Regions from separate parts of the Halalkalibacter sp. HAAS-P014 genome, predicted to be linked through region 1. Evidence: a T-box and tRNA genes for the amino acid it is inferred to sense, from the RefSeq annotation. Region 1 holds a T-box; the other holds one or more tRNA genes.
What was found. A T-box is a leader RNA that pairs with one kind of tRNA and senses whether it is charged. The one in region 1 lies ahead of serS (serine--tRNA ligase), so its partner is inferred to be a tRNA-Ser.
Positions count from the first base shown of each region.

Region 2: it has a tRNA-Ser gene. The T-box ahead of serS (serine--tRNA ligase) is inferred to sense a tRNA for this amino acid. The anticodon was not compared.

Region 1 is NZ_JBWQTV010000033.1:1,903-10,088, forward strand. Features, by position in the region: gene guaB (IMP dehydrogenase) at 1-1,152, shown strand, start outside; gene AC1FXZ_RS21250 (D-alanyl-D-alanine carboxypeptidase family protein) at 1,316-2,611, shown strand; gene pdxS (pyridoxal 5'-phosphate synthase lyase subunit PdxS) at 2,757-3,641, shown strand; gene pdxT (pyridoxal 5'-phosphate synthase glutaminase subunit PdxT) at 3,674-4,255, shown strand; T-box leader at 4,257-4,477, shown strand; gene serS (serine--tRNA ligase) at 4,618-5,898, shown strand; gene AC1FXZ_RS21270 (ABC transporter ATP-binding protein) at 6,210-7,220, opposite strand; gene AC1FXZ_RS21275 (ABC transporter ATP-binding protein) at 7,195-8,186, opposite strand, start outside.
Region 2 is NZ_JBWQTV010000011.1:160,161-168,346, reverse strand. Features, by position in the region: gene AC1FXZ_RS09465 (response regulator transcription factor) at 1-289, opposite strand, end outside; gene AC1FXZ_RS09460 (alpha/beta hydrolase) at 434-1,363, shown strand; gene AC1FXZ_RS09455 (flavin-containing monooxygenase) at 1,441-3,075, shown strand; tRNA gene AC1FXZ_RS09450 (tRNA-Ile) at 3,399-3,475, shown strand; tRNA gene AC1FXZ_RS09445 (tRNA-Val) at 3,483-3,558, shown strand; tRNA gene AC1FXZ_RS09440 (tRNA-Ser) at 3,586-3,676, shown strand; tRNA gene AC1FXZ_RS09435 (tRNA-Glu) at 3,697-3,771, shown strand; RNA gene ffs (signal recognition particle sRNA large type) at 3,807-4,071, shown strand; tRNA gene AC1FXZ_RS09425 (tRNA-Ala) at 4,084-4,159, shown strand; tRNA gene AC1FXZ_RS09420 (tRNA-Leu) at 4,172-4,256, shown strand; tRNA gene AC1FXZ_RS09415 (tRNA-Arg) at 4,261-4,337, shown strand; gene AC1FXZ_RS09410 (YjcZ family sporulation protein) at 4,810-4,902, shown strand; gene yppF (YppF family protein) at 5,189-5,410, shown strand; gene AC1FXZ_RS09400 (thiamine-binding protein) at 5,552-5,830, opposite strand; gene AC1FXZ_RS09395 (DUF6612 family protein) at 6,111-7,805, shown strand; gene AC1FXZ_RS09390 (SpoIIE family protein phosphatase) at 7,930-8,186, opposite strand, start outside.

The DNA.
Region 1 (8,186 bases):
ACGAAGGATCGCCAAGTGTTTGATGCTGAGCACCTTATGGGTAAATACCGTATTTCAGGTGTTCCGATTGTTGATGAAAATCAAAAACTTGTAGGAATTATTACCAATCGTGATTTGCGTTTCATTGAAGATTACTCAATTCAAATTGACGAAGTAATGACAAAAGAGAATCTTGTTACTGCTCCTGTAGGCACGACGTTAAATGAAGCAGAAAAAATACTTCAAAAGTATAAAATTGAAAAATTACCTCTTGTTGATGATGAAGGTACATTAAAAGGGTTAATTACAATTAAAGATATCGAGAAAGTGATTGAATTCCCTAACTCTGCTAAGGATTCTCAAGGAAGACTTGTTGTTGGTGCAGCAATCGGGGTTTCTGCAGATGCCGATATTCGTATTAAAGCATTAGTGGAAGCTGGTGTGGATGCAATTGTTATTGATACAGCTCACGGGCATTCTAAAGGAGTACTTGATAAGGTTCAAGAAGTACGTTCAAACTACCCTGAGTTAACGATCATTGCAGGAAACGTTGCGACTGCACATGCAACACGTGATTTAATTGAAGCTGGTGCAGATGTCGTTAAAGTAGGGATTGGTCCTGGTTCTATTTGTACAACTCGTGTAGTTGCAGGAATTGGCGTACCTCAAATTACTGCTGTCTATGACTGTGCAACTGAAGCGCAAAAGCATGGTGTTCCAATTATTGCAGATGGTGGGATAAAATACTCTGGAGACATTGTAAAGGCTCTTGCAGCAGGTGGACATGCTGTAATGCTTGGAAGTATTCTAGCTGGTGTTACTGAAAGTCCAGGTGAACGTGAAATTTATCAGGGGCGTCAGTTTAAGGTATACCGTGGCATGGGATCCCTTGGCGCAATGGAAAAAGGGAGTAAAGATCGTTATTTTCAGGAAAATCAACAAAAGCTTGTTCCAGAAGGTATTGAGGGACGTATCCCATACAAAGGGCCACTTAATGACACAATTCACCAGTTGATCGGTGGAATTCGTGCCGGGATGGGATACTGTGGTACAGCTACACTTGATGATTTAAGAAAGAATGGCCAATTTATCCGTATTACAGGTGCTGGTTTAGTAGAAAGTCACCCACATGATGTACAAATCACCAAAGAGGCTCCAAACTACTCACTATAAGAAAACAAATCAATTAAATAAAAACCTTTAAATGGAAAATAGATAGAACTTTCTCTATCTATTTTTTTTTTGATAGTTGTGTTAAAATTACCTCTATGTGAAAAGGTGTGGAGGGATTAGATTGAATCAATTATTGTATAAAAAGACACTATCATTACTGCTCATGTTAGTGGTAGTTTTCACTTTTGCAATACAGCCTACTAAAGCAAGTGCATCATTTGATTTAGATGCAGAGTCTGCTATTCTAGTAGATGCACAAACAGGAAAAATCTTGTATCAGAAAAATATAGATGCTATTCTTCCGACTGCAAGTATGACAAAAATGATGAGTGAGTATCTAATACTTGAGGCAATTGCTCAAGAGGAAATTACTTGGGATCAGGAAGTTCCAATTAGTGATTATGTAAGGGCTTTGTCTCTTTACACAGATCTTTCAAATGTTCCTTTGCGTCAGGATTACTCCTATCAAGTAGAGAGCTTGTATGAATCTGTAGCGATTTACTCAGCCAATGCATCAACGATCGCATTAGCTGAACTAATTGCAGGTTCTGAAACTGAATTTGTAAGAATGATGAATGAAAAAGGCGAAGAACTTGGTTTAGAAGATTATGATTTTGTTAATACAACAGGATTGAACAATTCTGATTTGCTAGGTAACCACCCTGACGGAACTGGTGAAAATGCTGAAAATATGATGTCAGCACGAGCGACAGCAAAACTTGCTTACCATCTAATTAATGACTATCCAGAAGTTTTAGATACAGCGAGTATCCCTACTTTGCCGTTCCAAGCTGATGATGATACCATCATTGATATGCGTAACTGGAACTGGATGTTAGAAGGTATTGAGCCACAACATAATTACCCAGGAATAGACGGTTTGAAAACGGGTTATACTTCTGCTGCAGGAAATGCTTTCACTGGAACTGCAGAGCGTGACGGTGTGCGTTTTATCTCTGTTGTAATGCGTACTGGAACACGCGATGATCGCTTTAATGAAACGAAAAAGTTATTAGATCATGGTTTTAATAGTTTTACTCATGTTGAGTTAATTGATGCAGGTTACTCACCTGAAGGAGTAGGAGTTGTCCCTGTTGCTGCAGGTAAAGAAAGTGAAGTAACCATTTCAAGTGTTGATCCTCTTTCAACCGTTATCAGAAATGGAGAAGAAGATTTATACGCAACTGAATTGATTTTAAACAGTGACTTGTTAAATGAAGATGGTGAACTTGTTGCCCCGTTTGAAGCAGGTACGGAGGTTGGAACTCTTAGCCTTGTGTATACAGGAGAGAGTGATGAGGAATTCTTATATGGGTATCAGCGCGCAGAGGTACCTGTTGTAACTGATGTTGCTGTTGAAAAAGCAGGTTGGTTCTCAATGACAATGCGTGCAATTGGTGGCTTCTTTTCTGGTGTTTGGAATGGTGCAGCAGATACAGTTAAAGGTTGGTTCTCATAAAATACAAAAAAAGGGTCCTTTTTACGGGGGACCCTTTTATGCTAAAATAAAATACTGAAAATTTATGCGAAAAAGCTCGTTTTAAGGTATACTAATGAAGGATAATCATTCAATTTCGATAAGAACGGTATAGGAGGATATACAAATGAGTCAAACAGGTACAGACAGAGTAAAAAGAGGTATGGCAGAAATGCAAAAAGGTGGCGTCATCATGGACGTTATCAACGCTGAACAAGCAAAGATTGCTGAAGCTGCAGGTGCAGTTGCTGTTATGGCACTTGAGCGTGTACCAGCTGATATTCGTGCTGCAGGTGGAGTAGCGCGTATGGCAGATCCAACAATCGTAGAAGAAGTACTAGGTGCAGTTTCAATCCCAGTAATGGCGAAAGCACGTATCGGTCATATTGTTGAAGCACGTGTACTTGAAGCGATGGGTGTTGACTATATCGACGAGAGTGAAGTGTTAACACCAGCAGATGAAGTATTCCATTTGTACAAGCGTGATTTCACTGTTCCATTCGTATGTGGCGCACGTGACTTAGGAGAAGCTTCACGTCGTATTGGTGAAGGTGCGTCAATGATTCGTACAAAAGGTGAACCTGGAACAGGAAATATCGTTGAGGCTGTTCGTCATATGCGTATGATTCAAGGCCAAATCAACAAAGTAAAACAAATGTCTACTGATGAGCTTATGACAGAAGCGAAAAACCTTGGTGCATCATTTGACCTTTTGTTACAAATTAAAGAAACGGGTAAACTACCTGTTGTTAACTTTGCAGCCGGTGGTGTAGCAACTCCTGCAGATGCTGCATTAATGATGCAGTTAGGTGCAGACGGAGTATTTGTTGGTTCTGGTATCTTCAAATCAGATAACCCTGAAAAATTTGCTCGTGCTATTGTGGAAGCAACAACTCACTATGAAGACTATGCATTAATTGCTGAGCTTTCAAAAGGACTTGGAACAGCAATGAAGGGAATTGAAATTTCAACTCTTAACCCAAGTGAGCGCATGCAAGAGCGTGGCTGGTAAGCTTGACTTTTTTGTAAGGGAAAGGATCCATAATGGTTAAAATAGGTGTATTAGCATTACAAGGAGCAGTTAGAGAGCATGTAAAATGCCTTGAGGCTCCAAATACAGAAATCGTTGTTGTAAAAAAAGTTGAGCAACTCGATGACTTAGATGGTTTAGTATTACCTGGTGGAGAAAGTACAACGATGCGCCGGCTCATTAATCTTTATGGTTTCTTTGAACCATTAAAAGAATTTGCAGCTCAAGGCAAACCGATGTTTGGAACGTGTGCAGGTGCTATATTAATGGCTGGTCAGATCGAAGGGCAAGATGACGGACATTTAGCTGTTATTGATATGAAAGTGCAGCGTAATGCATTTGGGCGTCAACGTGAGAGTTTCGAGACGGACCTTCATGTTGCAGGCGTAGGCGAAGATATACGTGCAGTCTTCATTCGTGCTCCACTTATTTTAAACGTCGGTGAAGATGTACAAGTACTTTCAAAGTATGGTGATGAAATTGTTGCTGCAAGACAAGGTAACTTCCTTGCATGCTCATTTCATCCAGAATTGACTGATGATCATCGTTTTCATCAATTCTTTGTTTCGATTGTAGAACAAGCAAGACAACAATAAAGTAAAAACGTAGATGAGGATTAGTACATACAACGTGCTGTGCAGAGAGCTGGTGGCAGGTGTGAACCAGTCAGTACTTGTATGGAATCCACCTTTGAGCAGAAGTATGAAATCTTCTCGGTAAGCAGCCGTTAAGTGCTAGAGTGGTATTTAGGTATTAGGGAAGAGCGGTCCTAATACCTAGGCAACAAGGGTGGTAACGCGGGTGCTCTCGTCCCTTCTAATATAGAAGGGGGGAGGGCATTTTTTTATGGAGAAAATTTTAAATGACTATATTTCTGTATCAGGAGCAGATCTCATGGATGTTTATCTGCTTTGTAATTTGGTAGAATAGGAAACATAAGACAAGAGGAGGATAACCAATGTTAGATATTAAACGTTTGCGTAAAGATTTTAACGATATAAAGACAAGACTTGCGACAAGAGGCGAAGATATTTCAGGTCTTGATCATTTCGAAGAATTAGATGAAAAGCGTCGTACAATTATTGTTGAAGTAGAAGAACTTAAGAGCAGACGTAATCAAGTGTCTCAAGAAGTAGCGCAATTAAAGCGCGAGAAACAGGATGCTGATCACTTAATTAAAGAAACAAAAGAGGTTTCCGAGAAGATTAAGTCGCTTGATGAGCAGTTACGTAGTGTAGAGGCAGATCTTGAAGGAATACTGCTTACGATTCCAAACATTCCTCATGAAAGTGTACCGGTTGGTGATACAGAGGATGATAATGTTGAAGTTCGCAAATGGGGAGAGGTTCGTTCTTTTGGCTTTGAAACGAAAGCTCACTGGGACTTAGGAACAGAACTTGGCATCCTCGATTTTGAACGGGCCTCTAAAGTAACCGGTAGTCGCTTTGTCTTCTATAAGGGAATAGGTGCACGCTTAGAACGCGCTTTGATTAACTTTATGATGGACTTGCATCAAGATGAGCATGGTTATGAGGAAGTACTACCACCTTATATGGTTAACCGTGCGAGTATGACAGGTACAGGACAGCTTCCTAAGTTTGAAGAGGATGCATTTAAAATCCAAGACCAAGAGTATTTTCTAATTCCTACTGCTGAAGTGCCGGTGACGAACTTACATCGTGATGAAATACTAGCAGCTGATGATTTACCACGTGCGTATACAGCTTATAGTGCCAATTTCCGTTCTGAGGCTGGCTCTGCAGGTCGTGATACACGAGGATTAATTCGTCAACACCAATTTAACAAAGTAGAACTTGTACGTTTTGTTAAACCTGAAGACTCTTATGAAACGTTAGAAGTGTTGACTGGACACGCTGAAAAGGTCTTGCAGCTGCTTGAATTGCCATACAGAGTATTAAGTATGTGTACAGCAGATTTAGGCTTTACGGCAGCAAAGAAATACGATATTGAAGTATGGATCCCAAGTAACGACTCATACCGTGAGATTTCTTCTTGTAGTAACTTTGAGGATTTTCAGGCTCGTCGTGCCAATATTAAGTATCGCCCTGAACCAAAGGCGAAGCCAGAGTTTGTTCATACTTTAAATGGGTCTGGTCTTGCAGTTGGCCGTACAGTCGCAGCTATCTTAGAGAATTATCAAGAAGAAGATGGAACGATAACAATCCCGAAAGTATTGCGTCCATATATGGGGAACGTAGAAAAGATTACAGCTAAATAGAGTGGAAAACCCAGACTGCATATTGTATGCAGTCTGGGTTTTTTGGTTAGAGCAGGAAGGTGGCAATGGCTGCGCACGGCGTACGGCTTTTGAGAAGAGCGTTCAAAAGCCTAAAGATATAACGAGGAAGTGCTATTGTTATGAGAAAAAAAACCCACGTCCCGAATATAGAGTGAAGGTGGCAATGGCTGCGCACGGCGTACGGCTTTTGAGAAGACCACTCAAAAGCCTAAAGACAAAACGCCGGCTACGCTCATTGCTTAGAGAACACAAAAAACAGACCGCGCACTTTGGTCTGTTTTTTGTGTTCTCTAGTATTTCGGTTTATGTTTGCCTGATTCGATCTCATCCATGTAGTGACATGCAGCTAGATGGCCTTCTTTCATGTAACCTTCTGCTTTCAATTCCGGCGTATCAGTTTTACATAGGTCTGTTGCAAACGGGCAACGTGTGTGGAAACGACAGCCTGATGGAGGATTGATTGGCGAAGGTACATCGCCTTTTAAGATGATACGTTCTTTTTTCTTATTTGGATCCGGTACAGGAATTGCTGATAGTAGTGCTTTTGTATATGGATGTTGTGGGTTATCAAAAACCGATGTTTTATCACCGATTTCCACAATTCGTCCAAGATACATAACAATTACTCGGTCAGAAATATGACGTACAACCCCTAAATCATGTGAGATAAACAAATACGTAAGCTGAAAGTCCTTCTGCAATTTTTTCAATAAGTTCAATACTTGTGCTTGAATAGAAACGTCTAATGCCGATACAGCTTCATCACAGATGATTAACTTTGGATCAACCGATAATGCTCGCGCAATCCCGATACGTTGACGTTGACCACCACTAAACTCATGAGGGAAACGATCAGCTTGATGCGCACCAAGTCCGACTGTCTCCATTAAATCACGAATTTTCTCAGAACGTTTTTCAGGTGGAACAACATTTTGAATTTCTAATGCTTCTTCAAGTATTTGTCTTACTGTTTGACGTGGATTGATTGAAGCATATGGATCTTGGAATATAATCTGCAGATCTTTACGCTTCTTTCTCATTTGCTTTTTATTTAGAGAAAGTAGGTCCTCACCATCAAAAACGACTTCACCTGCTGTTGGTTCATCTAATCTTAGAATGGCTCTACCGGTTGTTGATTTCCCACAACCGGATTCACCTACGATACTAACGGTTTCCCCTTCATATACGGTAAATGTCACACCATCAACAGCTTTTACATTGTTAACAGTACGACCTAAAATACCACCTTTAATCGGAAAGTATTGCTTAAGATCTTTAACTTTCAGTAGTTCGTTTTTCATACACGTTCACCTCCGGATCGCCATCCCACTCCTCTGAGTAGATCCAACAACGAATTTGCATGCCATTTTCATCTTCCTCTAAATTAGGGAGGCGTTCTACACATATATCACTTGAATAAGGACAACGGGGCGCAAAGCGACATCCAATTGGCATATCTGCAGGACTTGGTACGGCACCTTTAATAACAGATAACTCTTCGTCTTCTAGATCGATATCATGACGAGGCAAAGAGTTTAGCAATCCGACTGTGTAAGGGTGGCGTGGGTTACGGAACAATTCATCGACCGAAGCATATTCTACTACTTTCCCACAATACATTACCGCTACATAATCACATGTTTCTGCAACAACACCAAGGTCATGAGTGATCATAATAATAGACATACCTAAACGATCTTGTAAGTCTTTCATTAATTCTAATATCTGAGCTTGTATCGTAACATCTAACGCCGTCGTTGGCTCATCGGCAATGAGTAATTCAGGATTACATGCTAAGGCCATAGCAATCATCACACGTTGACGCATCCCACCTGAAAGTTCATGTGGATATTGATGCACACGCTGTTCAGGAGATGGAATACCAACCAGCTTTAACATATCTATTGAGCGTTTAATCGCTTGTTTTTTATTTAATTTCTCATGAATTTGAAATGCTTCACCAATTTGCTGCCCAACTGTATAAACGGGGTTTAGAGACGTCATAGGTTCTTGGAAAATCATTGAAATTTCGTTCCCACGAATTTTTCTCATTTGGGCTTCTGTCTTTTGAAGAAGGTCATCCCCTTTGAAAAGGATCTGACCGCCTACGACTTTCCCAGGATTTTGGATTAGTCTTAGAATTGAAAGTGATGTAATACTCTTCCCAGAACCTGACTCACCAACAACCCCTAGTGTCTTTCCTTTAGGTACAGAAAAAGTGACACCATCGACAGCTTTCACCTCAAATTGTTCTGTAAAAAACGAAG
Region 2 (8,186 bases), on a different contig from region 1:
AATGTTCATACCCTGTACAAAACTTTGCTTTTCTTTCACGAATTGATTTATAGATGATGGGTAATGACCTAATATCATCGCGAATGTCTCTAATTTGAGTAAGACCAGATGTAGAAAAGGAAATAATACCTTCCCCAAGGTAGCCTAAAGGGGAGAACCTAAATAAATATGCATTCGAAACGGGGAAAAGGTCCAAATATACTTCAAGAGCTTGGTACAATTGCTCTTCTTGACTAGAAGCAGTTTCAATTTTTCGCACAGTTTCCTGAATGGTACATTGGGACGTCACCTATATCATCTCCTTTTTGAGGTAGTAATATATTCAAAATTAGGAATATTTTTATTATACAGAAAATTATATTATTTAATTAAGCAACTTAGACTAACCTGACTATAAAAAATCCTGATTAATTTACTAGAAAGGATGATTTCGATGGCTAATTTAGACCCACAAGCAAAGGCTTATTTGGAGGCTTTTAATGCAATGCCAGCTTTACATGAAATGGAGGCGCAAGCTGTAAGAGATATGTTCGCACAAGCCCCACCGGTAGAAGTAGAGCTAGCACGACTTGCAAAGGTAGAAGACCAGCTTATTTCCGTCAGCGATGATGCTGAAATTAAAGTAAGGATCTACACACCAGAGGGTGAAGGGCCTTTTCCAATATTTGTCTACTATCATGGTGGAGGCTGGGTCATTGGGGATCTTGAAACATCGGATGCAAGCTGTCGAATGATTGCAAATAAAACGGGTAGAATTGTTGTTTCTGTAGATTATAGGCTTGCTCCTGAATATAAATTTCCGGTTCCTGTGGAAGATTCTTATAGTGCCTTGAAATGGGTAAGTGAACACGCTGCGTCATTAAACGGAAGCGCTTCCAATTTGGTGGTTGGTGGAGATAGTGCCGGTGGGAACCTTGCTGCAGTCGTATCGTTGATTTCAAGGGATAACAACGGTCCTGAAATTGCAGGTCAAGTTTTAATTTATCCAGTGACAAAGCTCAGTTATGATACAGGATCTTATCAGGAATTTGAAAAAGGTTTTGGTCTTGATCGGGATTTGATGATTTGGTTTGGAAATTATTATATTAACAATGATGAAGATACGCAAAATGTTCATGTCGCCCCGTTATTAGCTGATGATTTAAGCAATTTACCTCCAGCTTTTGTGATCACAGCAGAATGTGATGTTCTTCGCGATGAAGGAATTGAATATGCTAATCGCCTTAAAGAGGCAGGAGTGAAAGTTGCAACGACTTGCGAGTTAGGATTAGTTCACGGGTATTTTACTAATATGGCTGTATTCCCAGACCGTATTAAAGGATCTATAGACAAAATGAAGCAGTTTTTACGTGAACTAAAATAGTAAATAATAAAATGTAAGGGCTTACAAGCGAGGAACAAGTGATCAACTAACAATGCAAAGTTCGGGAGGTAGGTAGAATGGCAAAGAAAAATAAAGTTATTAACTTAGATGCAGTTGTTGTTGGGGCGGGGTTTTCAGGTCTTTATATGCTTCACCGTTTACGTGAGGCTGGCTTTTCTACCCGTGTTTATGAGGCAGCAGATGGTGTAGGTGGTGTATGGTATTGGAATCGCTACCCAGGCGCTCGCTGCGACTCTGAGAGTATCTATTATAACTACACTTTTTCGGAGGAGCTTTACAAGGAATGGACATGGTCTTCTCGTTATCCGGCACAACCTGAAATTCTTCGTTATTTAAACTTTGTAGCTGATAAATTTGACTTGAGACGTGATATTCAGTTTGAGACGCGTATTACATCTGCCCGTTATGATGAAGAAAGAAATAGGTGGTATATCCAAACAGATGATGGAGTTTCTTTGTCAGCTAAGTACTTTATAACAGGAGTAGGCTGCCTTTCTACTTCTAATATTCCTAATTTTAAAGGTTTAGATAACTTTAAAGGGGAATGGTACCATACCGGGCGTTGGCCGAAAGAAGGTGTAGATTTCAAAGGGAAGCGTGTTGGGGTTATCGGAACCGGATCAACAGCTGTTCAAGCGATTCCAGTCATTGCTGAAGAAGCTGGACATCTTTCAGTTTTTCAAAGAACTCCACAATATACGGTTCCAGCACGAAATCACCTATACGATCCTGAATATATACAAAGAGCAAAAGAGAATTTCCAAGAAATTAAAGAAACCATTCGTAAGTCAACAGGTGGACTTCCGACAAAGCAGCCAAAGCCTTCTGCGATAGAAGACTCTGCAAAAGAGCGTGAGAAGGTTTATGAGACTGCTTGGCAACACGGGGGGTCTGGATTTTTCACAGAAACGTATCAAGATATAACGATTAATGAAAAATCAAATGAAACTGCTGCTGAATTCATTCGGGCTAAAATTAAAGAAACTGTTCATGACCCTAAACTTGCTGAAAAACTGTTACCTACTTACTATTATGGTACGAAAAGGCCAATTTTAGATACAAATTACTATGAAACTTTTAACCGCGAAAATGTATCATTGATTGATGTAAAGAATGCGCCGATTGTGGAAATTACAGAAAAAGGGATCCGAACGGAGGAAGCTGAATACGAACTAGATGTTATTGTGTTTGCGACAGGCTATGATGCGATGACAGGAACATTATTTAAAATGGACATTCGAGGCAGGGATGGGATTACGCTTAAGGAAAAATGGGAAAACGGAGCCGCAACAAGAACATACCTTGGTATTACAACAGCTGGATTTCCAAACATGTTTATGATTACTGGCCCTGAAAGTCCTTCTGTTCTAAGTAACATGCCTGTATCAATAGAGCAGCATGTAGAATGGATTTCTGATTGTATAGAATACCTTAGAAAAGAAGATATCGGGACAATTGAGGCAAAAGTTGAGGCAGAAGAGGCATGGAGTAAGCACTGTAGAGAGGTTGCTGAAGCAACACTGTTTACTAAAACAGACTCCTGGTACACCGGACAAAATATCCCTGGTAAGGCACGCAGGTTTTTAATCTACCTTGGAGGAGTTGGAGCTTACCGCGAAAAATGTAGTGAAGTTGCAGCTAGGGGGTATGAAGGATTCTCGTTAGTAAATAAATCTAATACAGTGAAGTAAGGTAATATTATGTGAACTAACCAAGTTTTCTTGGTTGGTTTTCTTTATTAATCTACTTCTAAAAGTTACTTAGAATAGAGTAAGCTTATTGTGGTAGTACTTTAGAGATCTATTTTCTATTTAAATTGACCTTTCTTTAATTATTTTCAAAAAAAGGTTGCTAATGCGTTTTTATTATATTAATATGTTTTGTGTCGGCTTTTAAATTTGAAAAAAAGTTCTAATGATTGATTTAATTGCTGAAAAGTACTTGCGTGGAATTTTGTTTTATGCTAAGATTAATTTTGTCGTCGCAATAGACTTTTCAAATGCATTTCTAGAGAGGACCCTTAGCTCAGTTGGTCAGAGCACTCGGCTCATAACCGATTGGTCGTAGGTTCGAGTCCTACAGGGTCCACCATTCAAATGGAGGATTAGCTCAGCTGGGAGAGCACCTGCCTTACAAGCAGGGGGTCGGCGGTTCGATCCCGTCATCCTCCACCAGTTATTATTGCTTTTTGGCAAAAATGTGGAGAAGTACTCAAGTGGCTGAAGAGGCGCCCCTGCTAAGGGTGTAGGTCGGGCAACCGGCGCGAGGGTTCAAATCCCTCCTTCTCCGCCATTAATCTTTTCGGTTTTTATGGCCCGTTGGTCAAGCGGTTAAGACACCGCCCTTTCACGGCGGTAACACGGGTTCGAATCCCGTACGGGTCACCAACTTTTTAAAACATAAGGTATAACAACTATACATACCGTGCTAGATGGGGAGATGGCGGTGCCCTGTAATCTGCAATCCGCCTTAGCAGAGTTGAATTCCATCCAGCGGTTCGTTACATGTAAGGTTTGCCTTATGCAAGCGGTGTTGACAATTGGGGTCTACGCAACAGAAGCCTATGAACTTGGTCAGGTCCGGAAGGGAGCAGCCATAAGTAGATTATTCTGTGTGCCGTAGGTAACCCTGATCGAGCTGGCTGCATAAGTAACGCTTATGTGTGCGAATCAATGGTTGGTGCACGGTTATAATTTCTTGGGGCCTTAGCTCAGCTGGGAGAGCGCCTGCCTTGCACGCAGGAGGTCAGCGGTTCGATCCCGCTAGGCTCCACCATTACAATTGATTGCGGGTGTGGCGGAATTGGCAGACGCGCTAGACTTAGGATCTAGTGTCTTATGACGTGGGGGTTCGACTCCCTTCACCCGCACCATTTTGCGCTCTTAGCTCAGCAGGATAGAGCAACGGCCTTCTAAGCCGTCGGTCAGAGGTTCGAATCCTCTAGGGCGCGCCATTATGCAATTATACATAAATACTTTTGAAAAGGTCAGCAAAAATTGGCCTTTTTTGTTTTGTCGTAATAAGGTGTACTTATTACTAGGGTAGTGAGTGGAAGTAGACGCAAACTCGGAGTAGATCGGAAGGGACCGGAAAACAGAACCGGAAGAACGAATTGAGCATCAATTTTAATTCGAATTGCGATCGTCATTCAATCAATGGGTGTTCAACTTCGAGAGGTAGTAATAAGGTTGAAGAGTGATTAGTGATTTTAAAAAAGAGCTTACCTGAATTTTTCGGGTGAGCTCTTTTTGGACTTGTTGATTGAAAACTCGAGTAATGATAATACATTGCTAATTTATTTCAATTCTAAATGCGAAAATTCCACGCTTTTAGTAGTTGACCTAACTATGCAAAAAATAACCCTGCAACATACATTGATAATGCGAGGGTGATACTCGCAAAAAGTGATGAAAGGAGGGCTTGGAATGTCTCACGGTTATAAACCAGCTACAGGTTTCGCGTTAATCGTAGTGCTGTTTATTCTATTAGTTATCGTTGGTACAGCGTATGTTTACTAGTAAGATGGAATAGTGCACGCCACTTCCAGGTAAGAGTCGATCATCTCCATTAGAAAGTAAAAGGCAAAGTCATTATATGGCTTTTGCCTTTTAAATTGTCATTGTCTTATGTTCACTTTTGGTTGCCCAAACAAAGCTTGTATTAGCAATTTAAAATTTGTAGCTATATGTATAAATCTGTCGCAAGTTTGAATTTTCAAAAATTAATAAATAAAGCAACTCCTGTGTTATACTCCTTATGTAAGCGCATACACATCAAAAACCTTGGGGAAATGAGTGAGTTGCTATGAAAGTAGAAGATCTAATTAATCGTTTTGTACTAGTTGAAAAGCGTGAGCCGTTCGATGAAAATGAATTATTAGACCATATTCAAAAAAGTTATATTTTCGGGCAATTATCTTTAGTGGAATACAAAAACCTATTTTGTGAACTTGACAAACGTGGAGCCAAAAAACCAGACTCGCTGTATTTTAAAACAGAGTTTTTATATTTTGATGAGGTAAATTAAAGCTAATTATTACTCAGGGGGAGCGATGCTTCGCCTTTTTTGTTTCTGAAATTATTTGTAATATGAAGAGGCAGAGCTTCGCCACAGGCTCTGCCTTTTAATATCTCTATAATCCCCTTAGCATAGTTGCTAAAGTTATCATTAATATACTTTATCTTCAATTGAGACACCACTCGGTTTATAATGAATCTTTATATTCGTGATACATTCAGATGCGCCGGTGTTAATTCCTAAAGTTTGTGCTTCCTTAATGACGTCAAATACTTCATGTAAATCACCCTCTATAACGGTCTCCATTGGACCGATATAAAATTCAAGACCTGATTCTTTTACTAAATTCAGGACTTCAGGAATCATTCCATCAGTGTACATATCTTTTCCGTTCGGCAAAACTTGGAATCCAGCAGTAACGGTAGCCATTCTATACCAATCCTTTCTATAAAATTACTTTCTATTCTTTAGTTTTTCTTTAATGGATCTTGGATCTTTTATGAAATTGTTTTTCGGGCTTAATGCCGAATACAGTGTGGCTGGTAAACCAACTCTGTGTAACTGTAAGAATTACGACGCTTTTCTGATGTTGTTTTACGACCAACCCCTTTCTTTTTGTATATTAGTTTGATACCCTGTCTGATAGTTGTTAAACCTCTATAGAAAAAAGTAGAAACGTTAAGAAAGTAATGGACGAAAGGGGAATTAGATGAAGACAATGTTATTGATGGCATTACTATCAATTTTAGTAGCTACAGGTTGTAGAGTAGATGAGAATCTATCGACTGAAAAAATACTCGAGCATACAATTGAAAATATGAATGAAGTAGAAAGTTATCTTTTTGAAATTAATTCCGTGTATATTGATGGGGTTGGGAATGAAACGGTTTCGCACTTACAAGGGGAGACGCTTGTTTCGCCATTTAGAGCATTTTTAGTGAAAGAGCATGACCTATTTCTATCAGAATTAGAAGTGTATCAATTAGGGAATGAAATTTATTATAGGGAAGCATCAAGTGAGGAACCGTTATTAAAAGCTGAGAATAATCAGCGACCAGACCACATGATTGATGGCTTAGAAAAATTCAAGGTTATGTTGGATCAATTAGAGTTTACCGAGGAAGAGCAAGAAGAGTATTACAGCTACGGATATTCCGTGAAAAATGAAAAGAATAAAAACTTATTTTCCTCGTTTTATCCTTACTTTATTTCAACCGATCCGATGGAAAAGTCAATTAATGATCTTTATTTAGAGCATAGTGAAATTGAGGATTTGAGTATCGTGGTTTTCATAGATAAGCAATCATTTTTAGTTAAGGCTATGGAGATTAACTATGTGCTTCAATATGATTTGTTAGATAGTGGAGATCCGGTACAGATTTCTGAAAAGATCGATATGACATTTAGTGGATACAATGAAATTGAGGAAATTCAACTATCTGACGAAGAGATTGAATCAGCATTGACGTTCCAAGAATATCTTGAACATATTGAAGAGGAAGTAAAGAAAGATAGGGAGAATCATGAACCTGAAGTGATTGACGAGGATCTTGGCAACTCTGGTTCCAATTTAATGAATGATGGACGTTTTACAACGGATGGCGAGTGGATCTATTACTCTTCAAGAGATGAAGGTCTATATAAAATGAAACTAGATGGTAGTGAAAGACAGCAGCTATTTGAAAATGAAGTGGCCAATCTGAATATTTCTGATGAGTGGCTTTTCTTCATCGATAAAACAAGAGGGAATCAAGTGTACAAAATGAAAACTGATGGTACAGAAAGTAGACAGATTACTGATACATTCACAGAAAACTTGGTGGTTGTTGATGATTGGATGTACTTTAAGCCAATTACGAACACACCAACAGGAGAAACAAGAGTTTACCGTTTGCAGACTGATGTAACGAAACATGAAAGACTGCTGGATGATGCTTATCAATTCATTGTGGGTCAAGGGTATTTCATTTACCAATATGAAAGTGGGGGAAATTTGTATTTTCTGGAGTTGGATGACGTTGATTTAGTGCCTGTTATGCTACTAGGTGTTGAAGCAAATCAATTTTCTATTTCGGGTGGGTGGCTCTATTTCGAAAGTGTTGATGATAATAGTCGAATCTATAGACAAAGTGTAGAAAGTGGACAAACCGAGCAGGTGACAGTTAATGGAAGTCAAGGTTTCAATGTACAAGACAATCTTGTTTTCTATAAAAATACAGATGATAATCAAAGTCTTTACCGATACAATGTGGCTACTGCTGAAAATACAAAATTGGAAGATGAAGTGTATTACCTTCATATTATTAATAATCAACTTTACTTTGCCAAGGCTGTTACGCGTAATAAACTAGAATGGTATAAAATGAATTTTGATGGAACGGGCAAAGAGCGAATCAGTTTTTAGTCCTATAAATAGAAGTGAGAATATTTATTATACAGCTCAATGATTGCATAATAATAGATCCCGAAAGAACAAAATATTTTGTTCTTTCGGGATCTATTCATGATTTTTACAAAATAAGATTAGTTTATTTTAACAAATCGACGAGAATGAAGCACTGATCATCACTTTTATGGTGGGAGTTTTTCTCTTTAGTTAGTGCTGTAATTATTTTACTCTTAATCTCTTTGATGGAGATTGATTGATTTTCCTTTAAAAGATTACATAGCTGCTCTGAACCGAGAGGCTCTGATACTCCATCAGTGTATAGAAGTAGTCTACCTCCGTTGGTGTAAGAGAGGGTATTGGTCTTAAAGTTAATACCTTCAAACGCTCCGATGGGAG